3 regions of the Herminiimonas sp. GW821-FHT09C12 genome follow, and region 3 is predicted to be linked to each of the others. Evidence: riboswitches for the same ligand, from Rfam matches in the RefSeq annotation. Region 3 holds a riboswitch; each other region holds the start of a gene.
The links. Region 3 has a riboswitch for thiamine pyrophosphate ahead of AC07N2_RS10585 (purine-cytosine permease family protein). Riboswitches for the same ligand answer to the same signal wherever they lie in the genome.
Positions count from the first base shown of each region.

Region 1: linked by a shared signal. The riboswitch ahead of AC07N2_RS03680 (TonB-dependent siderophore receptor) and the one ahead of AC07N2_RS10585 (purine-cytosine permease family protein) in region 3 are both predicted to bind thiamine pyrophosphate.
Region 2: linked by a shared signal. The riboswitch ahead of thiC (phosphomethylpyrimidine synthase ThiC) and the one ahead of AC07N2_RS10585 (purine-cytosine permease family protein) in region 3 are both predicted to bind thiamine pyrophosphate.

Region 1 covers NZ_JBWKPC010000001.1:773,453-783,604, forward strand. The annotation lists gene AC07N2_RS03660 (polysaccharide deacetylase family protein) at 1-239, shown strand, start outside; gene AC07N2_RS03665 (oxidoreductase-like domain-containing protein) at 257-475, opposite strand; gene pnuC (nicotinamide riboside transporter PnuC) at 621-1,235, shown strand; gene AC07N2_RS03675 (AAA family ATPase) at 1,235-1,759, shown strand; gene AC07N2_RS03680 (TonB-dependent siderophore receptor) at 1,840-3,984, opposite strand; TPP riboswitch at 4,044-4,147, opposite strand; gene AC07N2_RS03685 (hypothetical protein) at 4,324-4,668, opposite strand; gene AC07N2_RS03690 (GreA/GreB family elongation factor) at 4,804-5,340, opposite strand; gene AC07N2_RS03695 (DNA glycosylase AlkZ-like family protein) at 5,487-6,584, opposite strand; gene AC07N2_RS03700 (4-oxalocrotonate tautomerase) at 6,707-6,892, opposite strand; gene AC07N2_RS03705 (class II aldolase/adducin family protein) at 6,931-7,695, opposite strand; gene ahpC (alkyl hydroperoxide reductase subunit C) at 8,015-8,578, shown strand; gene ahpF (alkyl hydroperoxide reductase subunit F) at 8,670-10,152, shown strand, end outside.
Region 2 covers NZ_JBWKPC010000001.1:401,249-411,400, forward strand. The annotation lists gene AC07N2_RS01865 (fumarylacetoacetate hydrolase family protein) at 1-735, opposite strand, end outside; gene sucD (succinate--CoA ligase subunit alpha) at 930-1,805, opposite strand; gene sucC (ADP-forming succinate--CoA ligase subunit beta) at 1,808-2,974, opposite strand; gene AC07N2_RS01880 (hypothetical protein) at 2,973-3,161, shown strand; gene AC07N2_RS01885 (HAD family hydrolase) at 3,385-3,717, opposite strand; gene AC07N2_RS01890 (LysR family transcriptional regulator) at 3,862-4,845, shown strand; gene AC07N2_RS01895 (NAD(P)H-quinone oxidoreductase) at 4,929-5,906, opposite strand; gene AC07N2_RS01900 (thiazole synthase) at 6,021-6,818, opposite strand; gene thiS (sulfur carrier protein ThiS) at 6,905-7,114, opposite strand; gene thiC (phosphomethylpyrimidine synthase ThiC) at 7,114-9,027, opposite strand; TPP riboswitch at 9,138-9,245, opposite strand; gene pyk (pyruvate kinase) at 9,434-10,152, opposite strand, start outside.
Region 3 covers NZ_JBWKPC010000002.1:134,990-145,141, reverse strand. The annotation lists gene AC07N2_RS10610 (DUF1289 domain-containing protein) at 1-166, opposite strand, end outside; gene AC07N2_RS10605 (flagellar basal body-associated FliL family protein) at 244-669, opposite strand; gene AC07N2_RS10600 (LapA family protein) at 783-1,271, opposite strand; gene AC07N2_RS10595 (phosphate/phosphite/phosphonate ABC transporter substrate-binding protein) at 1,558-2,370, shown strand; gene AC07N2_RS10590 (methylglyoxal synthase) at 2,441-3,349, opposite strand; TPP riboswitch at 3,644-3,743, shown strand; gene AC07N2_RS10585 (purine-cytosine permease family protein) at 3,795-5,084, shown strand; gene AC07N2_RS10580 (efflux transporter outer membrane subunit) at 5,121-6,536, opposite strand; gene AC07N2_RS10575 (MacB family efflux pump subunit) at 6,547-8,532, opposite strand; gene AC07N2_RS10570 (efflux RND transporter periplasmic adaptor subunit) at 8,532-10,152, opposite strand, start outside.

The DNA.
Region 1 (10,152 bases), on a different contig from region 3:
TCGACGATGTCATTCCCATCGTCGTTACCTTCCACGACACCAATTCCTATACGGCGCGTCACCTGAATGAATATCTGCAAATATTGCTCGACGTTGCCAAGGAATTAAATGTGCCTGTCAGCGATCAGGCTTTTTACAAAGATCGTGCTGCGCTTGAACGCGCCGCACTGGCACGTACGGTAAAAGATGGATCAGAACCAGTAGTACTGCCGGGATTATGGGGCTGGATATGGCGTTGACATGGATGCCATACAAATCACTTTGAGTGAAGCGGTGCTTTACGCGACACTTTCTTACGTGATTTGCTGTCTTCCATGCGCTGTTCCCATGCCTTCAACGCAAGGCGATAACGTTCCATTTCAAGTTCATACAAATCGAAAATGCATGGCTCGCAACCGCTATGACAACATTCGTCGTTGTCTGGCCGCACCGGCGGAACGGGTGGTGCATCATCGGGATACTTGGCTGTAGGCATATTGAAAATGTAGAAATAGCGTTCGAGGTGTCGCTTTCTTTAATATACTGCGGAGTCGCATGTGCTGCGTATTCATACTCAGCTCAAAATACGCGTTCGTCCGCTCCATCATCTGCATCAACAAAAATCTACTCGCATACCTTGCATGAACGATCCACTCACGCTCTTCGGTTTGGTCCACACCTCACTTCTTGAGATCGTATCGTTCGCGCTCGCGCTTGTCATGGTTGTATTGAATATCCGCCAATCTCCATGGGCGTGGTTATTCTCCATCACATCAGCCGCCTTGTATGTCGTTGTGTTTTACGACAGCAAATTGTATGGCGATATGTCGCTGCAATTTTTCTTTATCGCCGTCTCGCTGTGGGGTTGGTATCAATGGTTGTTCGGCGGCGTCTCGCATCATGGCGTGCTGGTGTCGCGCCTTACGTCAAAAGGGTGGCTATATTCAGGACTCGCATGGCTGTTCGGCTTTGTTGCTATCGCTTCCTTCCTGCGTCTGTTCACCGATACCGACGTGCCGCATATCGATGCCTTCCTGACTTCGGGTAGTTTGGTTGGTCAGCTCTTGCTATCACGTAAAAAACTGGAAAATTGGCTCGTCTGGATAGGCATCGATCTGATTTACATCGGCTTGTACATACACAAGAATTTGTATCTCACTGCCTTGCTGTTTTCCCTTTTTGTGATCCTGGCTGCCGTTGGATTGCGCATCTGGAAAAAATCTCTCGCAGACCAATCTGCCGAAGTCATTAATTGATGAGCACAACGCCATTACGTGTTGCGCTACTCGGCGCAGAATCAACCGGCAAGTCAACCTTGGCTGCAGCATTAGCTGCGCATTACCGTACCACTTGGGTACCGGAATATCTGCGTGAGTTTGTAGAAGAAAAACAGCGTACGCCGCAGGAGTCAGAACAACTCATGATTGCCAATACGCAGCTTGCAAGGGAAAACGATGCAGCACGAAACGCGAATTCATTTTTGTTTTGCGATACCACGCCGCTGATGACTAGCGTTTACAGTCAGTTCTATTTTGGCAGCATAGACACGGCGTTGGAAAACTTGGTCCGCGCGCATCGATACAGCTTCACTGTCGTCACTGAGCCAAGCACTCCCTGGATCGCTGATGGTCTGCAACGCGAATCTGATGATGTACGGCAAGCAGTTCACACACTGTTGCTGGCTACACTCGCTACAGAAACCATCCCTTTTCTCTTGGTATCAGGGGAAGTAGAACAACGTGTACAGCAAGTGGTGAAGTATTTATCTGAAAAAAAGTAGACACGTAATAAAAACGCCACCGCTAGATTTCCGATCCTAGTGGTGGCGTATTCATCAGTGCTGCGATGAAAACTCTGCGATTAAAGATCCATCTGCGCTGACAGTCTAAAGACACGCGGCGCGCCAGGAATCAGATACCCGCCAAAGGCATTCGATGCGTCGCCCCAGTAGAATTTATTGAAGACGTTATCAACACCGAAGCGGAAGGTTGTCTTCACACCGGAGACCTTGGTCGCATAACGCGCACCCAGATTCAACACGCTGTAACCAGGGATAGCGGTGCGAATATCACGATTCGGCACAAACTCCTTGCTGCTCGAATAGATCCAGGTTCCGTTGAGTTTCAACGCAGGCATTTGCGGCAATGCGTAATCCATGTACAGAGCCGATTTGAGCTTGGGCACATTACCGACGCGTTTGCCTTCTATCTGTGCATCACCGGTATTTTCCGCGATAGCTTGCAAGGCCGTCATGCTGGCACCGATCATCAGATTGCGCGTGACACGACCTTGTGCGGATAACTCAACACCACGATGAATCGCATCGCCAGCTACCACATAGGTATTGCTGGAATCGATGTATTCATTGGTGCGCTTGATCTGGAATAAAGCGGCCGCAACACTGACATTGCTGGTGATATCTGTCTTGACACCTACCTCATATTGTCGGCTGCGCGACGGATCCAAGACCGTGCCTTGATTGGTCGCGCCGTCAGGAACTTCACCGCCCGGGTCCAAACCTTCCGAGTAAGAACCATAGATAGACCAGTTCTCTTGTGGACTAAACACCAAGGCTACATTCGGCAAGGCAAATCCTTCGTCGGTATGACGCAGCAATGTGCCACCAGCATTGAACTGATCGCGCTTCAATTGCGTGTAACGCACACCGGCATGCAGCTTGAGTTTATCCGTCAGACTCAGGATGTCCTGCATGAAGACCGAACGCTCGTTATCCTTGCGACGCAGGCTGACGGGATTCGTCGGCCCCAAGGTGTAGTTGTAATACACCGGGTTATAGATATTGCCGGTACCGACGAAATCGAACAAATAATCGGCAAAGCTATCGCGACGATTCAATGTCGATACACCCGTCGTCAATTCATGTTTGACTGTGCCGGTGCTGAATTTACCTTGCAACAAAGCCTGCGTAGTATTCACTGTGCGCTTGTCATTATCGCGCCGCAAATCGTATAAGCCGTAATCACCATTCGCACAATAATTGGAGAACGATAAAGTTGCCGGACAACCGACAGACAAGGCAACCGCATCATCTCTACGCAAGGCAAACGCGTTGGCCTGCAAAGTAGTACGCCAGTTATCGTTCAATTCATATTCAAACTTCACGCCCAGATTATTGGTGTCATCGGTAACTGGACGGCTCCACGGCTGATCGTTCAGCATGGTCTTGCCGCTGACGCCGGTAGGAATGCGCAAGTCAGAGCCGAGCAACTGAAAGCCAGGCACCGTCAATTGCGATTTATGTTGATAGTCGACATCGACTTGCAACAAGGCACGTGGACTGATGCGCCAATCAAAGGCACCGGACACGAAGCGCCTATCGCCATTGGAACCACGCACGTAAGAACGTATATCTTCCACTGCCGCATTGATGCGATAACCAAAGCGCTGATCTTCAAAACGCCCGCCCAGATCAACCGCTGCATAGCGCGTGCCACGCTCACTCACCTCAACCGTCGCTGTGCGCAAAGGTGCATTGGTAGGACGCTTGGTCACGTAATTCAGGACGCCGCCCGACGATGCAATACCTGACTGCAAACCGGCCAAACCCTTGAGAATTTCAAAGCTTTCCTTGTTCTCCATCGGAATCGACGATTGCGCGAGGATGACCAAACCATCTTTGCGATAACTGGATCCCTGATCGAGTACAAAACCACGTATCGCGAACCAGTCGGACAGACCAACCGCGTTATAGGAATTTTGTACGCTCGCATCGTATTTCACCGCGTCGGTGGCTGTGCGTATGCTGCGATCCTGCATCTGTTCACGCGTGATGACACTGATGGATGCCGGCGTCTCGCGCAAGGGCGCTTCCGAGAATCCACCTATGCTCGCATTGCGCGCAATCCCGTCCTTGCTTGTATCGGAAGTCACAACAACTTCAGGCAAAACGTTTTCGGAAGATTCAGCCATGGCAGCAGGCGCAAATGCACAAGCTTGCGCAACAGCCAAGGCAATCAGGGAACGACGGGAGTGTGATGCAGACATGTTTTGTTCAATCAATCGCGTTAAAAAACGAATGCGTGCGAAGGAATGGACAAAGAAATTGCGTGGACTTTGCGCTTCCCTACGCTGGCATTATCCAGGTCAGGTACGGAGGGTTTTTTCTCACCCGAAGACGTTTAGCTCTTCAGGACCCCTAGCGTGGCCGCATACTAACACGAAAGAATAAGCGTGCGAAATGGCATTTTTGTTGTATTTTGCAGCGAATTTCGCCGATCTTAACCAGGATCAATTGGCAAGATGGCTAGTCTTCGGAGGCGTGGAAGTAGGCGGCGTGACTATCAAAGATGTGCAGAACGAATGCCTGGCACGACGAATTGATTTCTATTTTTTACTCTTCTCGCTTTTTTCCGACTCGTGACTATTTTGATGATCGAAATGCGCGTTGGCTGAATCCGGTGATTTTTGTATATGCGTAATACCGGATGAAACCGAGATGGGATCGCTGGCGGGAAAAGTCATTTCAATCGCGATATCGAGCAATGTTTCTTTTGCTACTTCTCCTTCAGATGCCACCGTCTCAGTCGGCATCTCCGCTACCGGATCGCTGGCAGGAAAGGTTTGCTCCAGCGCATCATCCAATTGGCGTTCTTCACGCGAATGTGATGCAGGTGCTGCTGCATGCTTCGTAACTGTCTTGGATTTTGTTGAAGAATCATGATGTGCCATTTGGAACTCCTTGCTATATGAAGAGTGTTCAGGGCATGCAAGGCTTGACGCTGATCAAGCCATTCCATCTGGTACTTGTCACAGACATCTCATGCCTATGCGCTTATCTATAGGACACTGCCATCCGCATCCGGTTCAACTACTGCGTGGATAACGTACGTCCATGATCTGCAATTTCTCTGTGCCGGCTGGACTTTCCAGCAATACGGTGTCGCCTTCGTGTGCACCGAGCAATGTTTGTGCAAGTGGTGCAAGCCAGCTTATCTTGCCATGCGCCGGGTCCAGCTCATCCAGACCAACAATGGTGACGGTGTGTTGCTCGCCAATTTCGTTTTTATAGGTGACGCTTGCGCCAAAGAAGACTTGATCGCCATCGACATGCACGCTTGGATCAACAATTTCTGCAGACTCCAAACGCGTTTGTAGATAGTGGATACGCTGGTTTATTTCACGCAGCGTGCGCTCGGGATCAAACTCCAGAGATGTTTGATTTGTACCGTCTTGCTCGTTTTGCAAAACATTGGTGCGTGTGACCTCCACCAATTCCAATAACTCATTTTGCAAACCCTGATATCCCTCTGGCGTGATGTAATTCTTCACGTCTAGCGGCATCTCCGGTTGCAACGATAGCGTATCGTCGTCGCCCGTTTCTTTGACAAAAGCCTTGTTCATGGTCGCACTCCTGCACTGCTTATGCATGAACGGCTACCTTAACGCATCCCTGCAGAAGCTACTGTGCGCTACTGCACGCAGATCTCAATCGGAAATTTTGCCGCATGAGGTGCCCATCAAGCCTTGAAGTGCAAGTGCCCTCTGCATCAACACAAGCCGAGGAATTGCTCCATGCGTTGCAGTTCCTCGTCCAATGCACTGCGGAATGCCGCACCTTTTGGCGCTGCGCCGGCCACATAGCCGAATGCTGCCTCCAGTCGGCCTTCGCGCGTCGACACATTGGCCCAGCCGATTACTTGGCCATACCAGAGCATCGGCAGCGCGTAGTAGCCGAACTGGCGCCGGGCCGGTGGTGTGTAGGCCTCGAATTTGTACGTCCAGTCCCAAAACAGCGTAAAACGGTGCCGGTCCCAGACCACGGGATCGAAAGGAGTGAGCAGCCGCAGTCTGTCATCGATGGCGTAACGGCGCGAGCGGGGGGTTTCGTCGGCAGGCCAGTACCAGGTGGTCCCGTCGATGCGGCAACTGGCCAGCTGCTCGCGCGCCAGCCGCAGCGCGACCTGGGTCTGCGCCGTCAGATGTGGTGCGCCGTAGCCGAGCAACCTCACCAGATAGGTCAGGCTGGCGGCTGGCAGCGGTGCGTACTTGCTCACCACCAGGTCAATCAAAGCAGCTGCGCGCCGGGCGCTTGCAGCGGGACTGTCGTCTGCAGCCGGATGCATAGCCGCCTCGTAAACGCGCGTGCCGCTATCGCGCCGCTGCACCCGCAACAGGCCGCGGTAGTGCAGACCGTCTAGCAGGTGCGTGCTGGCGTTGCTCGAACCACCCCAATAGTTCTTTACACGCCCGTGCGCGAAGTGCTGATCAACCTCGCGCGGATGAACCACGCCACGTTCACGCACGAAGGCCAGCACGTCTGCGGCCTTGCGCTGTGTCTCGGTATCCCAGACTTTCTTGGCCTGACGCGGATGCATCAACGCCAAGTGCTGGCTGGGCAGGAAGCCGTAGTTGACCAGGCAATCTTCGTCGATCGCCAGACGCGCGTAACGACGTTCCAGATCGCCGGCACGATAGTCTTTGACACGGTGGCGCAGCGTCAAGTCCTGCGCCCGAGCCGGGGCACGAATCGGATCAGCTTGCACAAAACCCAGACGCTGGATCGCTGCCGGCAGTGTGGTCGGCGTAAACAGGGTGCGCGCGACCGCGTAGCGGCGCAGGTCTTCGAGACTCGAGTCAGTTGGCATGTGGGAATTAAAGCACAGAGCAGAACGTCATCACTGTCATCACCGAGATGAGGTCACTGATGTACAGCAGACATCCGCCAGCCTAATGTGCGGATATGGCCGCGTGTACATCAACATAAAGATTAAACGTCAGACCACAGCTTGCCGCCAGTTGCCCAGTTTTCACGCTTCACGTCTTCGATGATGATATCGACGGATTCAGCGCTGGAGCCGAGTGTGGCGACAGTTGCTTCAGTGACGGCTTTAACGAAAGCACGTTTTTGTTCGACGGTACGACCTTCAAATAATTGGACGTTGATAGTTGGCATGAGTTTTCCTTTTTTAGTTGATAAGAATAATGAATAAATCAGTCGCGATAGGACGGCGACAAGGTATCGAGCTTGCGCAGCAAAGATGGCCATTCGAGGATGCCTTCGGGTGAGCCGTCGCCGAGCAATTCCTTGTACGTTTTTGCACACACTTCTGGCGGTGGAATATTCAGCGGACCGCCGCCAGATTGCGCTTTCAATTGGAACGAACACGCCTTATCCAGCGTATCCATCAATACATAGGCTTCCGCTATCGTGCGGCCGCTGATCAGCGTGCCGTGATTGCGCAACAGCATTGCCGGATAATCACCGAGGCGCTCAATCAATCGCGTCTGCTCGACTGGCGACAAGGCCAAACCTTCATAGTCGTGATAACCCATCTGCTGATAGAAACGCATCGCGTGTTGCGACAAAGGCAGCAAGCCACCTTGTTGCATACCGACGGCGACACCATTTTCATTATGTAAATGCATGACGCACATCGCATCCGCGCGCGCTGCATGCACGGCACCGTGGATTGCGAAACCGGTCACGTTCACGCGATAAGTCTGATCGCCGATGATATTGCCCTGCAAATCAATCTTCACCAGATTCGATGCAGTAATTTCATCAAAACGGAAGCCGAAAGGGTTGATCAGAAAACGACCATCTTCGCCCGGCACGGTGGCGGAGATATGCGTGTAAATCAGGTCATCCCAATTCTTTAACGCGCATAAACGATAACAGGCGGCGAGATCGATACGAACCTGCCATTCGGCGGCACTGATACCGGTCGGTGGAGTCTGGATTGTTGGGGTAGTCATATCACCTTGCTAATAATCTGTAGCGAAAGACGCCTTGAGCGTCACGAAGGATGAAATTATAAAGTCATAGTCGGACAGATGCCGATTCCTCTTGAAATCCACCGTTTACTATCCATTTTTATACCGGAAACAGGACTGTCATACCCTAGTCGCAGTAAAACTGCATAATAGGTGGTTCGTTAGCGAAGGAACGTTGCTGCAACGCTTGTCGATAGCGAAAACAAATCGAATTTGTAAAATAAATCAATTATACAAATGATTGATGGTCCTCTACTATTCGTACTCACACCATTTTTTAACCCCGTATAGGAATAACGACATGTCTCTTATTAATACTCAAGTCCAGCCGTTCAAGAACCAAGCTTTCCATAATGGCAAGTTCATTGAAGTTACCGAGCAATCCCTGAAGGGCAAATGGTCCGTTCTGATTTTCATGCCAGCAGCTTTCACATTTAACTGCCCAACAGAAGTTGAAGATGCAGCTGATAGCTACGCAGAATTCCAAAAACTGGGCGCAGAAGTTTACATCGTGACTACCGATACCCACTTCTCGCACAAAGTTTGGCACGAAACTTCGCCAGCAGTTGGCAAAGCAAAATTCCCACTGGTTGGCGATCCAACCCACGCATTGACCAACGCATTCGGCGTACACATTCCTGAAGCTGGTTTGGCACTGCGCGGTACTTTCGTCATCAATCCAGAAGGCGTCATCAAGACTCTGGAAGTGCATGACAATGCAATCGCTCGTGACGTTTCGGAAACACTGCGTAAACTGAAAGCAGCTAAATACGTTGCAGAGCACCCAAATGAAGTTTGCCCAGCTAAATGGAAAGAAGGCGAAAAAACCATCGCTCCATCGCTGGATCTGGTCGGCAAAATCTAAGTTGTAATTTGAAGTAGTTGCAATATTGTCCGGGCCGTGTGGCCCGGACATGCAGGACTTAATTTAAATCGTAAAGAAAGTAGGGACCATCATGTTGGATGCAAATCTCAAAACCCAATTAGCCGCTTATTTGGAAAAGATCGTGCAACCGATCGAGATCGTCGCGTCACTCGATGGCAGCGATAAATCTCGTGAATTGCAGGAACTGCTGCAAGAAATCGTAGTGTTGAGCGACAAGATCACTCTGGTCGAACGCACCGATGACGACGAACGCAAACCTTCTTTTGTCATCAAGCGCCCAGACGCTCACGCAGGCATACAATTCGCCGCGATTCCGATGGGGCACGAATTCACTTCACTGGTACTGGCCCTGCTGCAAACCGGCGGCCATCCATTGAAACTCGAAGAATCAGTCATTGAACAGATCCGTAATCTGGACGGCGACTATCACTTCGAAACCTATATGTCTTTGTCTTGCCATAACTGCCCGGAAGTCGTGCAGGCATTTAACGTGATGGCGCTGATCAACCCGCGCATCCGTGCCGTCACGATCGATGGTGGTTTGTTCCAGGACGAAGTCAAGGAACGCGAAATCATGGCCGTGCCAACGACTTTCCTGAACGGGCAACCGTTCGAATCCGGTCGCGTCAGCATCGAACAGATCCTGGCCAAACTCGACACCGGCGGTAACAAGCGCAAGCAAGAAGAACTCAGCGCCAAAGCACCGTACGATGTCTTGATCGTCGGCGGCGGACCTGCAGGTGCTGCAGCTGCGATTTATGCAGCACGCAAAGGTATCCGTACCGGCGTAGTAGCTGAACGTTTCGGCGGTCAAGTGCTGGATACTTTATCGATCGAAAACTTCGTATCGGTACAGGAAACCGACGGCCCGAAATTTGCCGTCGCGCTGGAACAGCACGTACGCAGCTACGAAGTCGACATCATGAATGTGCAGCAAGCTTCCCAGCTGGTGCCAGGCAAATTGATCGAAATCAAACTGAAAGATGGCGGCTCGCTGAAAAGCAAATCCGTGATCCTGGCAACTGGTGCACGTTGGAAAACCATCAACGTGCCGGGCGAAAACGAATACCGTAATAAAGGTGTTGCGTATTGCCCGCACTGTGACGGTCCACTGTTCAAAGGTAAACGCGTAGCGGTGATCGGCGGCGGTAACTCCGGCGTGGAAGCAGCGATCGACCTGGCGGGTATCGTCGGTCATGTGACCTTGATCGAATTCGGTGCAGAACTGCGTGCCGATGCAGTCTTGCAACGCAAATTGCATAGCCTGGCCAATGTCACTGTGATCACGTCGGCACAAACGACAGAAATCACCGGCGACGGCAAACGCGTCAACGGCTTGGTTTACAAGGATCGCAAGTCCGAAGAAATCAAAACAGTCGAACTGGAAGGCGTCTTCATCCAGATCGGTCTGGTGCCTAACACCGAATGGCTGAAAGGCACAGTTGCCTTGTCACGTCATGGCGAAATCGAAGTTGATTCGCATGGCCGTACCTCGGTACCAGGCGTGTTCGCTGCCGGTGACGTGACCACGGTACCGTTCAAGCAAATCGTGA
Region 2 (10,152 bases), on a different contig from region 3:
AGCAATCTCAACTTCCACGACGCTACCTGGCTTCATCGAGCCGACACCTACCGAGGTGCCGCACAAGATGATGTCGCCTGGGAACAGCGTCATATCGGCGGAAATCATGCTTACCAATTGCTGCGTGGAGAAACGCATATCGCTAATTGGATAGTTTTGACGAACATCGCCGTTCAGAACAGTTTTAACAACCAGTGTGGTTGGATCGAGATCGGTTGCAATTGTTGGACCAAATGGGCAGAAGGTATCCAGACCTTTTGCGCGCACCCATTGTGCAAACGATTCATCGCGATTCAAGATGGTCGCAACGGTAACGTCGTTTGCTACGGTGTAACCGAATACATAATCCATTGCATCCGCTTCGGATACTGCCTTGGCAGTTTTGCCGATGACGATACCAAGCTCACCTTCAAAGACGACTTTGTCATCTGTTGGTGGCTTCTGGATGGTTTCACCTGGGTTCAGATACGAGTTCGGTGCCTTGATCAGGTACAGCGGCTCTTTCGGATCTGCCAGATTCAATTTCTTCGCCAATTCGTGGAAGTTGTTCCACATAGCGATGATTTTGGTTGGCTGTGCCGGCATCAACACTTTGACGTCGTTGATATTCAACACTGTGTCAGTTTTGACTGGATTAGCAAACATATCGCCGGTATGGACTTGAATGTTATCGCCTTCAAGCGTACCGAATTGTGTGTTACCTGCGTGACTAAAGCGTACCCAACGTTGTGACATTTTTTACTCTCTCAAGATTTAAAAACTTGTACTGTTACTTCAAGGCAGACCTGCGCGAACTTACGCTCTAGCGCGGTCACATCCCGGCGTGCGCAATAAGCGCACATGCATGTAGTAACTATCTCTACAGAAAACACCGTGTATTTCCTGTAGAGATAACACTCCCCATGCATGGGGAGTGTCGGAACTTCTTATTACAGAACCGATTTCAGCAAACGGCCCATTTCAGCTGGGTTACGTGTGACTTTGATACCGCACGCTTCCATCACAGCCAACTTCTCTTGTGCTGTACCTTTGCCGCCAGAGATGATCGCACCGGCGTGGCCCATACGTTTGCCTTCTGGTGCAGTAACGCCAGCGATGAAACCGATAACTGGCTTCTTCATGTTGTCTTTGATCCAGCGTGCGCAAGTTTCTTCTGCATCGCCGCCGATTTCGCCAACCATGATGACTGCATCGGTATCAGGATCGTCATTGAACATGCGCAGAACGTCGATGTGCTTCAAGCCGCTGACTGGGTCGCCGCCGATACCAACCACGGTCGATTGACCGAGGCCGAATTCAGCCAATTGACCAGCTGCTTCATATGTCAAAGTACCCGAACGCGAAACGACGCCGATGCGGCCTTTCTTGTGGATGTGACCTGGCATGATGCCGATCTTGATTTCGTCTGGCGTAATCAAGCCTGGGCAGTTCGGTCCGAGCAGCAAGGTTTTTTTGCCTTCCATGCGTGCTTTGGTACGAATCATGTCGCGCACTGGAATGCCTTCGGTGATACAGATCACCAGATCGATACCAGCATCAACTGCTTCGTCGATTGCTGCTGCAGCGAACGGAGGCGGAACATAAATAACCGAAACGGTTGCGCCTGTTTCTGCTTTTGCTTCAGCGACGGATGCGTAAATAGGCACGCCTTCAAACGATTCGCCAGGTTTCTTTGGGTTCACGCCAGCAACGAAACAGTTTTTACCGTTTGCGTATTCGATACACATTCTGGTGTGGAACTGACCGGTTTTGCCGGTGATGCCTTGGGTAATAACTTTAGTATCTTTATTGATCAGGATTGACATGCTTATTTCCCCTGTGCTGCGTTGACGACTTTTTCAGCCGCTTCAGCCATGTTGTTTGCAGTGATGATCGGAAGACCTGATTCAGCCAGAATCTTCTTGCCCAATTCTTCGTTGGTGCCCGCCATGCGAACGACCAGTGGAACTGTCAGATCAACCTGTTTCGCTGCTGCGATCACGCCTTGTGCGATCACGTCGCACTTCATGATGCCGCCGAAGATGTTAACCAGAATCGCTTTGATGTCTGGGTTCTTCAACATGATCTTGAATGCTTCAGTAACTTTCTCAGTCGTAGCACCACCGCCTACGTCAAGGAAGTTGGCTGGCGAGCCGCCGTACAATTTGATGACGTCCATCGTTGCCATTGCCAAACCTGCGCCGTTAACCAAGCAACCAATGTTGCCGTCGAGCGAGATGTAGGTCAGGTCGAATTTCGATGCTTCGATTTCAGCTGGATCTTCTTCGTCCAGATCGCGCATTTCAACGATTTCTGGATGACGATACATTGCGTTCGAATCGAAATTGAATTTCGCGTCGAGTGCAACGATACGGTCGTCGCCAGTGACGATCAATGGATTGATCTCAGCCAACGATGCATCGGTTTCGTCGAATGCTTTGTACAAGCCTTGCATGAATGCGCGCGCTTGTGGAACCGAGCCTTCAGGTACGCCGATTTTGCGGGCGATGTCATCAGCCTCGCTATCGAGCAAACCCTTGACTGGGTCGATGAATACCTTGTGGATTTTTTCAGGAGTGTGTTCAGCAACGTGTTCGATGTCCATGCCGCCTTCGCTGGATGCCATCAAGGCAACGCGTTGGCTACCACGATCAACCACCATACCGACGTACAGTTCTTTCTTGATGTCCGCGCCTTCTTCGATCAACAGACGTTTTACCAAACGGCCTTCAGGTCCAGTTTGATGTGTTACCAGTGTCATACCGAGAATGTCATTCGCGTACTTGCGTACTTCGTCGAGCGATTTTGCAACTTTAACGCCGCCGCCTTTGCCGCGACCACCAGCGTGAATCTGTGCTTTAACAACCCAGACTTTGCCACCGAGTTTTTCGGCAGCTTGTACAGCTTCATCTACGGAAAAACAGGGGAAACCTTTTGGTGTCGTAACACCGTACTTACGCAGTATTTCTTTTCCTTGATACTCGTGGATATTCATGATTGTCCTTATTGATAATCAATTTTTGGCAGCGAACCGCTACGATAATTTTACTTTGCTTAAATCCACGCAAAAACCGTTGATACTCCCAGCAAAAAAGCTGCTCATTTCAACTGTTGCAAAACCGAATAAAACGGTGACGTGGATTGTCCGAGAAGCGTATCTCGATATCCTTGACCACGGTTAAGATTCGATACTTGTCGCGCCTTAATCGAATGTACTTATGCAAAAAACGATTAAGAAATAGCGAACAAGCGAACAACATTTCGCATCAGATACAACTAAAGGGAGTGAGCTGCAAATTTGACGCGGCGCAACATCGAACCGATAGGTTGATGTACACAGTCAAATCGCCTAGCATCCACTGCGATTGCGGTCAGGTCATGACACAATCCACAAGGATGCCGTGCTCAAACGCCTACTTCACCCCGCTGAAATTCGGCCCAATTCACCGAGCGTGTTACGCGGGTTCCGGAGGCAGTCATGGTTTCATAGCAGCGTGCTTTGGCGGCTTGTATAGCTTCAATCAGGAAATCGGCTTCATACACTTTCAAAAGATGCGCTTGGCATGTATTCAAATAATGTTGAAGACGGTTACGGCCACCTGTTATGACGGTAAGATCATCGTCGGTGTTCGCATCCCAGTACCAGCTCAAGCCAAGTTCATAAAACGCCGCGTTATAGGCGTTACGATGCAAATCTGCTGCATCATCAGCATATTGATTCAACGCGACCTTGAGCATAGTAATTCTCCTGTATGTACTTTTGGTACTTATTTGGTGTTTTTTCAAACTTAAATGCATCTTAGGGGTAAAAAATGATTAGGAATAGTTAAAGTATTTGATCATAATGATTCCTTTTAGCTTATACATCGAGTACTACACCCTATGAAGAACGCAACACTCCGGCAACTGAAGGTTTTTGAGACCGTTGCCCGCCATTTGAGCTTCTCTCGTGCTGCGGAAGAACTGCATTTGACGCAGCCAGCGGTTTCCACCCAGGTTAAAAAGCTGGAAGAGCACGCCGGGCTTGCCCTGTTCGAACAACTAGGCAAGAAAATCTATCTGACGCCGGGCGGCGCGGAACTGTTGCACTACAGTCGCAGCATCATCCAGCAGTTCCAGGAAGCGGAAGATGCGATGACCCAATTCAAGGGCATCACCGGCGGCAAATTGAATGTGGCCGTGATCAGCGCAGGCGATTACTTCTTCCCGCGCCTGTTGGTTGAATTTGCGCGCAGTCATCAAGGTGTGACGCTGAATCTGTCTGTGCACAATCGCGAAGGTCTGTTGAATCAGATGACCAGCAATCTGACCGATATTGCGATCATGGTGCGCCCACCTACCGATATGGATACGATCAACGAGGCTTTTGCACCTCATCCTTATGTGATCGTGGCAGCGCCTGACCATCCTCTGGTGTCGCAAAAAAATATCCCTATGAGTACGCTCATGCATGAACCCTTTGTCGTCCGGGAAAAAGGTTCGGATACCTGGCATTCGATGGAAGACGGATTCGGTGAGCGCATCAACGACCTCAATATCGCGATGGAAATCCGCAGTACCGAGACCATCAAGCAGGCCGTGATCGCGGGCATGGGTATCAGCTTCCTATCAGCACACACCATCAGTCTGGAATTGCAGGCTGGCAGTCTGGCCGTATTGGATGTCGAAGGTTTCCCCGTCATGTTGAACTGGTATATCGTGCACCGGAAAAACAAACGCCTGCCGCCTGTCGCGCAAGCGTTTAAAAACTTCCTGCTGACAGAAGGACCTGAATTGATCGAGCGCCTCATCCGTTACAGTCCAAGACCTGGACAGCAGCAATTAAGTAATGTCCCCGTCAAATCGCTACCGAAAAACAAAAAATGATGTAACGAATATGCCGTATCAGAATTTAAAAAGCCCGCTAGTCAAACAAGACTAGCGGGCTTTTTTATCGTATTAACTTGAACTTACAGCTTCAAGATAATTTTACCGATGTGCGTGCTGCTTTCCATCAAGGCATGCGCTTGCGCTGCTTCTTCCAATGGGAAAGTTTGATAGATCACTGGCTTGATCTTGCCAGCTTCAATCAAAGGCCAGACGCGTTCACGCAACTGCTTCGCAATCGCCGCTTTGAATGCAACAGGACGCGGACGCAGAGTTGAACCAGTAATCGTCAAACGACGCAGCAGAATTTGACCCAGACTTACTTCTGCCTTGTTGCCACCCAACAGTGCGATAAAGACCAAGCGTCCATCATCGGCGAGGCAACGAATTTCACGCGGCACATAATCGCCACCAACCATATCGAGAATCACGTCAACACCCTTGCCGCCGGTAGCGGCCTTGACGATCTCAACAAAATCTTCTGTCTTGTAATTGATACCGCGTTCAGCACCCATCACTTCACAGGCGCGGGCTTTGTCATCGCTACCAGCTGTAGCAAATACGCGATGGCCGAGTGCCGTGGCGATCTGGATCGCCGTTACACCGATACCGGATGTGCCGCCCTGCACCAGCAATGTTTCATCGCCGCTCAAACCGACGCGATCAAAGACGTTACTCCATACGGTGAAGAAGGTTTCTGGCAAGGATGCTGCTTCGACTGCATCCAGACCTTTTGGAATCGGCAAGCACTGCTCGATAGGCGCTGTACAGTATTCAGCGTAACCACCACCCTGCGCCAGTGCGCAAATCATGTCGCCGATTTTTAAATCACTACCGGCCAGATCGCCACCGACGATTTCGCCCGCGACTTCCAAGCCTGGCAAATCCGATGCACCCTTAGGGACAGGATAGTTACCAGTGCGTTGCAACACGTCAGGACGGTTGATACCTGCGGCGTGCACCTTGATCAGTACCTCGCCAGCCTTAGGTTCTGGCATCGGGCGCTCACAGAGCTTCAATACATCTGGTGGGCCTGGCTGAGTAATCTCGATTGCGCGCATGGTAAATCCTTTAATGTGATGACGTTGAAGGCAGCAAGGATATTCGATAATCCATTTATCTGCCAATCAACTCAACATTCCGCATAATTCCCGCGCAACACGGTCTTATTCTTCTTACACCACGCGTCCAGCCATCGGTGACGATGGGGATGCGGCGAATTTGCGGGCGATACGACCTGCCAGGTAAGCATTGCGACCTGCATCGATGCCCAGTTTCATTGCATGCGCCATACGGACTGGATCTTGCGCACCAGCAATCGCGGTGTTCATCAAGACGCCGTCGCAACCGAGTTCCATTGCAATCGCAGCATCGGAAGCAGTACCAACACCTGCATCAACAATGACCGGGACTTTGCTTTGTTCGATGATGAGCGACAAATTCCACGGATTGAGGATGCCCATGCCGGAACCGATCAACGATGCTAGAGGCATGATGGCGGCACAGCCGATGTCTTCCAACATACGAGCTTGAATCGGATCATCGCTGCAGTAGACCATGACGTCAAAGCCATCTTTGACCAGGGTCTCAGCGGCTTTCAGGGTTTCCGGCATATTCGGGAACAGGGTCTTTTCATCACCCAGCACTTCGAGTTTGCACAGCTTGTGGCCGCCGAGGATTTCACGACCAAGTTGCAGCGTATAAACCGCATCGGCAGCGTTGTAACAACCAGCCGAGTTAGGCAGCAAGGTGTATTCAGAAGGTGGCAAGACATCGAGCAAGCTCGGTGCATTCGGATCTTGACCGATATTCACGCGACGAATCGCGACGGTAACGATTTGTGCACCGCTGGCTTCGCTGGCCGCACGTGTTTGTTCGAGGTCTTTGTATTTACCGCTGCCAACCAACAGGCGGGAGCGATAAGTGGTGCCAGCGATCGTCAATTGGTCGTCGAAGAAGATTGGGGTAGTCATGGATAGTCCTGTTTCTTTGATATGCAAAATTAATACGCAACAAACATACGAGGCAGCTCGTGGCTGCCTCGTATTTACTTCAGTGATCAACCACCGCCAATCGCACGCACCACATCAACGCGATCAGCTGCTTGTAACTGCCGCTGCTGCCACTGACTACGCGGCACGATTTCGCGATTGATGGCAACGGCAACTGCTTTGCCTGATAGTGACAAATCAGCCATCAACTCTTCAACGTTCTTACACGTTGCGAGTTGATGGCTAGCGCCATTGAGCTCTATTTCAATATTGATCATTACTGTTTTTGATAAATTTCAGAGCCGCTTTTCACGAACTCAATCGACTTCACTTCCATACCTTTTTTCAAAGCCTGAATTTCAGTGATGCCTTGTTGTGCGGCATATTCGCGTACTTCCTGCGTGATTTTCATCGAGCAGAAATGCGGACCACACATCGAGCAGAAGTGCGCGACTTTGGCGGAGTCTTTAGGCAAAGTTTCATCATGAAATTCACGTGCCTTATCCGGATCAAGACCGATGTTGAATTGATCGTCCCAACGGAATTCGAAACGCGCTTTCGACAAAGCGTTGTCGCGTATCTGCGCACCGATATGACCTTTCGCCAAGTCGGCAGCATGTGCGGCAATCTTGTACGTGATGATGCCGTCCTTGACGTCGACCTTGTTCGGTAAGCCTAGATGTTCTTTCGGCGTAACGTAACAAAGCATGGCTGTACCGTACCAGCCGATTTGCGCAGCGCCGATGCCAGACGTGATGTGGTCGTAGCCAGGTGCGATGTCGGTCGTCAATGGTCCGAGCGTGTAGAACGGTGCTTCGTGGCACTGCTCCAGTTGCAGATCCATGTTTTCCTTGATCAGATGCATAGGCACGTGGCCCGGGCCTTCGATCATCACTTGCACGTCGTGCTTCCATGCGATCTGCGTCAGTTCACCCAGCGTTTTCAATTCGCCGAGTTGCGCTTCATCGTTGGCATCGTAGATCGAACCTGGACGCAAACCATCGCCTAAGCTGAACGACACGTCATAGGCTTTCATGATTTCGCAAATGTCTTCGAAGTGCTCATACAGGAAAGATTCCTTGTGATGCGCGAGACACCACTTCGCCATGATGGAACCACCGCGTGACACGATACCCGTCATGCGCTTGGCAGTCATAGGAACGTAGCGCAGCAACACACCAGCGTGGATCGTAAAGTAATCGACGCCCTGCTCTGCCTGCTCGATCAATGTGTCACGGAAAATTTCCCATGTGAGGTCTTCCGCCTTGCCGTTAACTTTTTCCAGCGCCTGATAGATAGGCACGGTACCGATAGGCACAGGTGAATTGCGGATGATCCATTCGCGTGTTTCATGGATATGTTTGCCGGTCGACAGATCCATCACGTTGTCGCCGCCCCAGCGTATCGCCCACGTCATTTTTTCCACTTCTTCGCCGATCGAAGAAGTGACTGCCGAGTTACCGATATTCGCGTTGATTTTGACCAGGAAGTTACGGCCGATAATCATCGGTTCGATTTCCGGATGATTGATATTGGCAGGAATGATGGCACGACCGCGCGCGATTTCGCTGCGCACAAATTCAGCTGTGATCTCTTGCGGAATAGCTGCACCGAATGACTGCCCCGGGTGTTGACGCCCCATCAGCTCGGCTAGTTTTTCGCCTTTTGGTCCGGAGTGTTTTAACTCTTCCAGATAAGCACGGCGATTCATGTTTTCACGGATCGCAACGAATTCCATTTCTGGCGTAATGATGCCTAGTCTCGCGTAATGCATCTGCGACACGTTCTTGCCTGCGAGTGCGCGACGTGGTTTGCGATGCAGATTGAAACGCAGTTCAGCCAGCTTGGGATCGTTCAAACGCTCGATGCCGTATTCTGATGTTGGGCCTGCTAGTTCTTCGGTGTCACTGCGTTCCAGTATCCACGGCAGACGTGGTGTGTCGAGGCCGGAACGGATATCGATTTTTGCTTCCGGATCGGTGTACGGGCCGGAAGTATCGTAGACATAGATCGCCGGATTTTTTTCGAATCCAAACGATGCGGCAGTATCGGATTGCGTGATCTTGCGCATGGGCACGCGAATATCCGGACGTGAACCTTGAATATAAACTTTGGTGGAATTTGGTAATGGTTGGATCGCTGCTTCATCTACCGTGGCGGTAGCGGACAGAAATTTCGGATTGGCATTCATTTTGGCTCCTTGGCTAACTACATTGGCTTGGAGCCAGCTCAGGAGGTTTCGAGAACATGTACCGTATCAGCTTGGACATCGATAAATACAATTCGGATGCCGGATGCAATACACGTTCTCGGTAGCTTCCCTTCGCTGGCATTATCCAGATCAGGTTCAAGGGTTTTTCTCACCCGGCAAATGCGGAACGCATCTACCTAGGACCCCTAGCTTTTTACTTCTACAACAGGTGAATCAAACTACGATTCGTAGTCTATGCCATAAAACGACTATGTCAATTGACCCACGTCAGACTTTTACATCTGACATGAATGGGTTACTGCAACGCAATACTCCATTCATGTCAGTTCTGGAAAATGGCAAGACTGCCATCTCCCAGAAACTGTAATACAACTAATGCGCTGTATTACTTAACCGTTGCGATGTGCAACAGATTGGTCGTACCGGATTCACCGAATGGCAAGCCAGCCGAGATAGCGATGTAATCACCCTTCTTGGCAAAACCTTCATGCACGGCCGCCGCCACTGCTTCGCTGACCATGTCATCAACAGAATGCACATCCTTGCCACCAACGATCGAGTGGATACCCCAAACCCATGCCAGACGACGTGCGGTCTTCAGTTCTGGAGTGATGCTCAGGATCGACGTAGTCGGACGTACACGCGCAGCGCTCATGCTGGTGCTACCGGATTTGGTGTATGTCACAGTAGCGACAGCTTTGATCGCAGCCGTGGTGTCACGCAAGGCGTTGCAGATTGCATCTTCCGCCGTTGGACGTGGTGTCACTTGCTGTGCATCGAGCAGCGTGCGGTAGACCGGATCGCTTTCCACTTCTCTGATGATGCTGTCCATCATTTGAACAGCACGAACAGGGTTCTTGCCGCTGGCCGATTCCGCGGACAACATCACGGCATCTGCGCCTTCGTAAATGGCGTTGGCAACGTCCGATGCTTCTGCACGGGTTGGCATAGGCGATTCGGTCATCGATTCCAACATGTGTGTTGCAACGATAGTTGGACGACCGTATTTACGCGATACACGGATGATTTCTTTCTGAGCGCGCGGCACTTGCGAGATCGGCAATTCAACACCCAGATCACCACGAGCAACCATGACGGAGTCAG
Region 3 (10,152 bases):
CCTTCTCATCATCATCGTAAATGATCCAATTGATCACTTCATCGAAGGTTCTGCCGCAACCTTTGCAGACTTCATCGCCATGCGAAGTCGAGCAATAGCCTGCACAAGGAGAATCGGGCCGCAATGAACTACGCGGCAGGTCGGAAGGATTGTCTGCGTTACTCATACTGAAAATATTCGGTGTATCTTTATATTGCCGACGCCTGAAGCGTCATGCGCATATTGCTATTGATGCGTCCAGAATCAGTTCGACTGAACGATGTAATCAGTCAACAACACTTCCTGAACGCTGCGTGTCTTGAGGGTTGCATTCGCCACATCGCGCAACATTTCTTGCACGTATGCAGCACCTTCCGGCGTTCTCACGCGTTGCGAATCGACATTGGCCAGCGCTGCCTGCAAGGCAACATCCAAGGCCGCCTTGTTGCGCTGTACCCATGCGGCATCTTCCTTATGCGTTTGCAGCGCAACGGTCGCCTTGATCGACAGTTGCGAAGAACGCACCACCATCGGACCAAAATTGGAATACGCAATAGGGCTTAACTGCTGTGCACTAGGCTTGAAATAAAACCATGCGATCGCAATCCCGATGGCGACAACCGCTCCTATGGCCAGCGTACCGCCAAGTATCGTGATCAACAGATTGCCGGATTGCTTGGTTTTGACCATAAGAAGATTTCGGGAAGAAAAATGACTGGCTGCTAGTTTAACTGATGTCTCATCCCGAAATCGTGTTCTTGCCTCAGCAATTCACAATCATGACGATTTAACAATGCAAGCAGTTATACAGGCCGACTTGGCGTGATCGTATTACCACCGCGCTCCAGCCTGTCTTCCAACTCACCTATATACGCGGCCAATGTATTACCGGATTGCTCGACTGCTGCAACGACACCGGTCTCGAGCTTTTCCAATCGCTCTATGAGTGCAGTCTGCTCATCAGCATCCTGCTTCACAACCGTTTGTGTTTTTTCGTCTATGAAACGATGCAACTCGCTAAAACGAGAGGCTTCCAGTTCACGGCTGTTTTGCAATTCCTTCGCATGACGCCGCGCTTCCAGCATGACGGAGGATTGCAGGTAAAGGATACAGACCAGGAAGTAAAACGTGAGCAAGGCTGTCAATCCCAGCATGACCAAGCCCAGCGGCGCCTGTACGGTTGTCACACCAAGCCAGAGTTCGGTTGGTGTATTGAACGTATTCCAATTTAACGCGGCAAGCGCGCCTATGGCTCCAAGGATGATAACGAAAAACAAAGTACGAATCTGCATAGTGGTCTCGCTCCTTTCTTTGTTGGCACATCGAAAAAATAAGCAAACAACCTGACTAACTACTTGCATCGAACAAATACGTACTACTTACATGTGGCACTCATAGCAGTATCACATCATGTCGGCCCATCTCAGTCTTGGCTCCATGTATTGATATAAATTAAATAAACTGTTGCGTATTTATACTTAGAGCTACAAGAAACCTATTATCCGACACATTTGTTAATGTAACATTCAGACTACATTTAGTTACCCAATAAAAACAATTCTATACGGAGCGCCGCTTATGAAACTCGCATCTCTTTTGGCAATGACAGTATTGGCGGCGGGCATCAATTCCGCAGCGGCACAAGATCTGGTCCTGGCCATAAACGAAGGTGTGACCTACCAGGACGGCGGCCCAGCCAGTGAGCGTTACAAGCCACTTCTGCAATTGCTGTCAAAAGAGCTGAAACAGAATGTGAAACTGCAAACCGTCGACAAATACGCAGTATTTGAAAAAGGCCTGGCCGAAGGTAAATACGACTTGGCATTCATACATCCTGCCCATGTCGGCCTGCTAGCAGTGAAAAAGAACGGTTATGAAGGTCTGGTCACCGCCAAAGGTTTTACTGATTACCGCGCCCGCGTGATGGTTGCACAAGCATCGCCATTGAAATCCATGCAGGATTTGCGTGGCAAGAAAATCGGCGTACCGTCGGTAGAATCCATCACCACAGTGATGTTCACCGCCAATCTGCACGAATTACGCTTCCCTAATCCGGAAAAAACATACACACCGACTCGCTATCAGGACGCCGTACCGTTCATGATTGAAAACGGCTTTGTCGATGCCGGCGTTACTGGTTCGGCCGGTGTTGCAAAAGCATGGGTTGCCAAAGGCGGCCGCATACTGGGCGAAACGAAACCGATTCCAATAAAGCAATTCCTGGCCTCGAAAAAACTGAGTGACGCAGAACGCGAAAAAGTCAAAAACCTGTTGCTGAATTTATCGGAAAACGAAGCAGGTAAAAATGCATTGTCCAAAATTGGCATGACCGGCTTTGTGCCATGGAATGCAGCTGCCATGGATGAAGCAACTGCACGTCTGGGTCTGTAATTAAAAAAGGCCTTCACGATCAGATGATCGTGAAGGCCTTTTTGCTATCGGTCAGTTTTTAAATACCCACTTAACTTCTGCACAAACTGACGCGCTGCTCCAGCAAATCCAGCCACCGCTCTCCGCATTTCTCGTTACTGATACACAGCGCATAATCCGTCACCGTGCGCGCCGCACGTTCCAGCAACTGGATATCCGCTTCGTGTTGACGCGCGACATGCGGATCTTCCAAAAACAAAACACGACGACACTGCTGCCTATCCAGTATCAATTCTGCGATCTGCGCATCACCACCCATCGGGCCGCTCAGATAAGGTTGGACCCAATTGCGGCCGGCTTCTTCGCCTTTGATTTTCTGTGCGAGCTTGTTCAGCAAACTCCCCGTCGTGCCAGTCGCACAGCGGAATCCAAATTGATCCAATAGCGCAAAATGACGCTCTGCAATGTCCAGCATGCGATCTTTCATCGCATCGTGGGCAATCATCGCAATGCCTTCATTCTTCAAATCGAACGTAGCATCCAGCTCGTGATTTGGCGCTGCGCCAATCGCGATCGATTCCAGCTCCAGCCATTCACGTGCACCAGCCAGCGTCGATAAAAACGGTTTGCCATGAATCACGCATTGCCGCTTCAAAGCGACTGCTTCCGGGAATGTCGACGAAGGATCGACCGGATCCATCAAGTAAATGACAGCATCCAATCGACGCTCTGGATCACTATCCACCACGCGCGAAACCAGCTTCATCAAACCGCCATGCCGACCGTAAGGGAAACGTTCGATACGCGGATAATCTTTCAACAAACCGAGATGATCCATGGCATCCAGCGTGCGCCCGACCACGATCAATTCAGGTTGCAAATGCTCTTCAATCGCAACGCGGCTACCATTGAGTAAGAGGGCCAGTGCGGAGTCGCGGGCGTCTTGGTGAGTACGGCTAGTGGCTAATCCGATGCGGAAATTACGGCGAGAAGCGGGCATATTAAACAGTCAAGGAGGCTAAGCGCTGCAACATTGCAGTGCGTCAACTTAAGTATATCGCCTGTCGATGAATAACTTGTGACATTCCTGATCTGTGATAGCATACTGTTCATACATACAGTATTTATGTGTTTTCGTCGGGCCGCTCCCCCTCCCTGTTTTATCGTGCGGCCCGACACTTTCTTCTGCAATTTCTGCATTCAACTACCCGCTACGCCTTCTGCCTAGCCGCTTTCCCGCTACATACAACTTGCCTATCCGCCGTTTTTGGCTCAAAGTAGCGCCCAGTTTGACCTTCTTGGCTCGGGGTCCTGCGCATTTGATGCGTGGGTGAGAGATACCCGTTGAACCTGATTGAGATAATTCTCGCGCAGGAAAGCACACAATCCATCGCCGTACACCGGCATCGAATCCGCTTACCTGCCATCTATTTTGAAAGACGATGATGGCTTTACCAAACGCACCTACGGCAGCAAGCAATGCCGCCTTCACACCTATTCCTGCGGCTGACAGAGTTTTTTCCTTCCGCGATCACGCTGCACTGTGGTTCAGTCTCGGCGTCGGCTTGCTCGTTATGCAGATCGGTGCATTTCTCGGCACCGCTCTCGGTACGCAGACAGCATTGTTCGCCATTATCGTCGGCTCGCTGCTCGGTGCAGCTCTGCTCGGCCTGGTTGCCTACATAGGATTTGAACGCGGCCTGTCCAGTCCGGTATTGATGTGCCAAACCCTGGGTACATCGTTCGCCAAACTGCCGGTGATTTTGAACGTCGTTCAATTGATAGGCTGGAGCGCGTTTGAACTAGTCGTCATGCGCGATGGTACGACTGCCTTGATCAAGGACATCACAGGTATAGACGCAATCTGGTTGCCGTATGTCACGGCGCTGTTCTGGGGTCTGCTGCTAGTTGGCCTTGCAACCGGTTCGATGATAGGTTTGGTGCGCTGGTTTGTCGGTCGCTTCGGTTTGCCTTTGGTTATTCTTTCGCTGATCTGGCTGACCTATCAATTTGTCTTGAAAGCGCAAGTACAAGGTCTGGATGCAATCTGGAACAGATCCGGTGACGGTTCTATGAGTACGCTGGCCGGAATCGATCTGGTGATGGCGATGCCGGTGTCGTGGCTGCCCTTGGTCGCTGATTTTGCCCGTTATGGCAAAGCTGGCGCCAGCACCTTCCGCGGTACATGGCTGGGCTTTGCTGTGGCAAATATCTGGTGTCACGCCTTAGGCGTCTTGATCGTCAGCACATCCAATCCTGGTGCCGATCTGATGACCACTTTATTGCTGGCACAAGGTGGCTTGATTGCGCTTGGTCTGATTCTGATTGATGAGATGGATAATGCTTACGGCGATGTGTATTCCGGTTCAGTCTCGCTCAACTTCCTGAATGGAAAATTCACGATACGTTTCTGGGGCATTACACTCGCCTTGGTTGCCACCGGCTGTGCACTCTTCCTGCCTATGCACGGATTGGAACCTTTCCTGCTCTTGCTCAGCTCGGTCTTCGTGCCTTTGTTCGGCGTCGTCATTTCGCAATTGGCAGCGAAGGGACAAGCGACAGATAAAGGTGTGAATGTCGTACCTGTTGCCATCTGGCTGATCGGCATTGCTGCCTTCCACATCTGCCCACTTCTATGGCCGGTAGTCGGTTCCGCTTTGCCAAGTTTGACTATCACGCTGCTGCTGGGAAGTATTTACCGGATGTCACGTCGCCCGGCATTGCAATCTGCTTGATCCGTGGATGATGGATATTCTCCATCATCCATCTTATTACTTCGCTTCGACTTGCGGCCTGCTCCAGCCACCACCCAATGCTTTGAATACATCAGTGGTGCCGGTCAGACGCAACAACCTCAGTTGTGCCAATGTATCGTCTGCCGTGAACAAAGTACGCTGCGCATCCAGCAGCGTATTCAAATCGTCCGCACCTTCGCGATAACGCAACTCGGATAATTTCAATGCGCGCTCTGCTTCTTTCTTGATTTCGATTTGCGCCTGTTCCTGTGCAAAATTACGACCCGCATTGCTGAGCGCATCATCGACTTCTTTCAACGATGCATAAACCGTGCGACGATAATTTTCAATCAATTGACGACGTACCGATTCGCTGGTTTCCACTTGCAGGCGCAAGCGATTGCCATCGAATAAAGTTTGCACGATGGAAGCGGTAAGGCCCACGCTATACGCCGGATTACCAAGCGCGAGCAAAGCAGCACTGGAATTACCAGCAGCACCTGTTAATGAAATAGTCGGCAACAATGCAGCACGCGCCGCTGCGACATTGGCATCAGCCGCATACAGTTGCGCTTCCACACTCGCTATATCTGGCCGACGTGTAATCAATGTCGATGGCAAACCCGGACTGACCTCCGGCACATTGAGCGTAGTCAAATTTTGTTCAGCGACCTGCAAGGCTTGCGGCTGACGTCCAAGCAAAATTGCCAAGGCACTTACGGTTTGCCGTTCCTGTACTTGCAAAGGCAACAGGGTATTACGTTGCGTGAGTACGGTGCCGCGTTGGCGGCTCATATCCAGCGCGGATGCGGAACCATAGCGATAACGCGCCTCGACTATCGCATACACTTTTTCGGCAATCGCCAGATTGTTCTCTGCAACACGCAAACGCACACGCAAAGCCAGTGTTTGGAAATAAGCATTCGCAACGCCGGTTGTGAGCGTCAGCCTGACGGTTTCCAGATCGTAGCGACTGGCATTCAGCGATGCGTTGGCACCACTGGCAACCGCCGCGACACGTCCCCATACATCGACCTCGTAGGCCATGCTGAGCGCCACACCGGAGCCTTCTGTTTTGTTCCAGCCGGTACTGACAGGTCCCGGCTTGTTAGAACCAACATTGGTATTCGCACTCACCGTCAACAATGGGAACAAAGATGCGCCGGCACTACGTGCCGTAATCTCTGCTTGTGTCACGCGTTCTGCCGCGATACTCAAATCCGGATTGGCCGCCAAGGCTTGATCGATCAAGCCAGACAATTCATCCGAACCGAAACCGCGCCACCAGTCGCGCTGCAATTCAATGCCGGCAGGTGATGCTTCGGCCCAGGTTGCAGGCAACTCAAGATTCGGCCGCGTTGCATCGATACGGCTGGCACACGCGCTCAATGTCATCAGCGCTGCAACAGCAAGCGCGAGACGGGTACGACGAAAAATAAAATGTGTAGTCATGGATGTCATTTCATTCTGCCGACAAGGCAACCACAGGATCGAGTTGCGCTGCTTTTTTAGCTGGTAAATAACCGAACACCAATCCCGTCATGAACGCGCAACCAAAGGCGAGCAAGACCGGTGTCGGCGAATATTTAATCGGCGTACCGAAGGCATCAATCACTGCTGCCGTCGCCAATCCACCAATCACACCGATGGCGCCACCAATTGCGGATACCACCACGGCTTCAATCAGGAACTGCTGCATGATGTTGGCCTCACGTGCACCAGTTGCCATGCGAATACCAATTTCTCGTGTACGTTCAGTCACCGACACCAGCATGATGTTCATCACGCCGATACCACCAACCAGCAGCGAAATCGCAGCAATCGAACCAAGCAGGATAGTCAGCGTATTTTGTGTCTGCTCCATCGCTTCCATGATGGAAGCCATATTGCGGATCTGGTAATCGACGGTACCGTGGCGTTCCAGCAGCAATTTGTCGACTTCTTCCTGCGTGTTATCTATGTGATCGACGTTTTCTACCGCCACCGTGACGTTACGCAGATAGCGCTGGCCGGACAAACGCAGGCTGCTGGTTGAGTACGGCACGAACACCACATCATCCTGATCCGAACCCATCGGCGAAGCGCCGCGTTCCGACATCACACCGACCACCTGGAACAACAGATTATTCACCAGGACAAATTCACCAATCGGATTGTCTTCACCAAACAATGCTGTGGCGACGGTCTTGCCCAGTACTGCGACCGCAGCGTAATTCGATTCGTCTTCTTCGCTGAAGAAAGTACCCTGTGCCACCGGCCATTGCCGCGCCAATGGGAATTTGGCTGAGGTACCCGTCACGCTGGTTGAAGTATCCGAAGTACCGAAGCGCAAGGTGACGCTACTGCTTTGCTCCGGCACTGCGGCCAGCACATTCGGTAATTCATCGATCGCGCGCACATCATCCACCACCAATGTCGCGGTGCTATTGAAGCCGCGCTGATTCGGCACACCCGGACGCACCAACAACAGGTTGGAACCCATCGCACTGATACGCTCCACCACTTCCGCCTTGGCACCGTCGCCGATTGCCAGCATTGCAATCACGGAGGCCACACCAATCACGATACCCAGCAAGGTCAACACCGAACGGAAGAAGTTCGCGCGCAGTGAACGCAACGCCATCTTGGCCGCTTCCAGCATATCGGCCAGACGCGAACCAACACCGGCCACCACCGGTCGCACAAATACTTCCTGCGTCGGTGACTGCTGCGCCGGTCCCGGGTCGGACAGGATATGTCCGTCCTTGATTTCAATCAGGCGCTGCGCATGATCGGCCACTTCCTTCGCATGCGTAATCAGCAAGACTGTATGTCCGCGCGCCGACAAATCCGCCAGCAGCTTCATTACATCCTGCCCGCTCTTGCTGTCCAGCGCACCGGTCGGTTCATCGGCCAGGATGATGCGACCGCCATTCATCAGCGCACGAGAAATTGACACCCGCTGCTGCTGGCCACCGGACAATTGATTCGGCCGGTGATGTGAGCGTTCGGCCAGGCCCAGTTCCGCCAGCAAGGCTTGCGCTCGCGCATGTCGTTCGGCCGGTGGCAGGCCGGAATACATGGCCGGCACTTCGACGTTCTCTACCGCACTGGCGGATGCGATCAGGTTGTAACTCTGGAACACGAAACCGAAATCATCACGGCGCAACATCGCCAGCTCGTCGCGGTCGAAACCGGACACATCGCGTCCCATGAAGTGATAGCTGCCGGTCGTCGGTCTGTCCAAACAACCGAGGATATTCATCAGCGTCGATTTACCCGAGCCGGATGCGCCCATGATGGCGACGAATTCGCCCTCATAGATTTTCAGGTCTATGCCGTGCAGCACCTCGACTTCCAGCCCGCCATTGCGGTAAGTCTTGGTGACGCCGCGCAACTCGATCAGCGGCGTCTCGTCAGGCGCACGCGTCGCGTTGCTGACGGCGTCCATATCCATCTGCTCGTTCATTAACGACCCCGTGCCGATGGTCCGCCCATGCCGGGCGGCATACCGCCTTGCTGGTTAGTTGCAGCAGCCGAACGCTTGGTCGATGGCGGCAACTTCATACCAAGTACGACCGTATCGCCTTCTTCCAGACCGCTCAAGACTTGCATCTGCACGCGATTGGTCACGCCCAGCTCAACCTTGCGTTGTTCGATATTGCCGTCCTTGCCTATCACTTTCACAGTGCCGGTACGCGCTGCCCGCGTTGTACTTTGTTCGGCAAAGCCGCTGCTGGAAGCAGGCGTATCCACCGGCGAATTGCCTTTGGCGATAGTCGTGCCGGCTGGCGCTTTTTCACCTTTGGCGGATTTCACTTCGTCTTTTTTCGCAGTCACTGCTGCAGCGGCAGTTTCAGTCGCCGGTGTTTCAGCCAGTTTTTCTGCTTCACGCAGCGCACGACGACGCTCGCGCATTACTTCACGTTCTTCCGGCGACATTTTTTCAAAGGCAGCACGACGTTCTTCCTGACTCATATTCGCAAACTGGTTCGCGCCGGCCTTGGCCTTGTCCGCACCTGCTGCAGGTGCCGCAATTGTGTCCGTTGCTTTCTTGTCGCTGGCTGCATTGTCCTTATGCTCTGCTGGTTTACGTTCGGCTGCTTCAGCAGGGTTACGCTCGCCGCCTTCACCGCGCTCACGACGGCCACCAGTATTTCCGGAACCGCGGCTGGTACTCACTGCTGCAGTCGGCACCAACAATGCATCTTTGGCTGTTGCCGCAATGAAGAAAACTTGCGTCGTCATGCTCGGCATCAAAGCCTGGTTTTTATTCGGTACATCAAACAAGGCGTTGTACAAGACCACGTTATTGGTCACGGTAGGCGTAGGCTCAACCTTGCGCAAAGCACCGTACCAGCGACGTCCCTGGCTGCCCAATGTAGTGAAATAAACTTCCATGCCTTTGCGCAGCTTGCCTACTTCTGCTTCCGACACCTGAGTCTGTACCGTCATCGTCGACAAATCGGCAATCCGCAAAATCGTCGGCGCAGTCTGGTTCGCATTCAGGGTCTGGCCCTGGCGTGCAGTCAGCGATACAACCGTGCCATCCATGGGTGCATAAATTTTTGCGTAATTGAGGTTGGCTTCATCCGCACGCAGGGTTGATTGTGTTTGTTCGATCTGCGCCTGCAAGGCATCGATTTGCGCCTTCGCCGAACGCAATGCTGCTTCCGCAGTTTGCAAGGAATCGGCCGTAGTGGCGTCGGCTGCCATCAGGTTCTTTTGACGGTTGTATTGCAAAGTCGCCAGTGCCAGTTGCGATTCACGGTCCTTCATCGTCGCCAATTGATTACGCAAACCCGCACGACGTGCATCGACGGTTGCGAGGAACACAGTCGGATCAATCTCGGCCAGCAAGTCGCCTTCTTTCACAACCGAGCCAACTTCGATATACAACTTCTTCAATTGCCCCGATACCTGCGCACCGACGTCCACATACTCGAGCGGTTGCACGGTACCAGTCGCCGTCACCAGGTCCTGAATATCACCACGCTGCACTTCCGCAACCTGATAAATCTCACGCGGATCTTTTTTGCCATAGAACTTGTGCCATCCCCAATAGCTAAGGCCGGCTACCAGCACAATC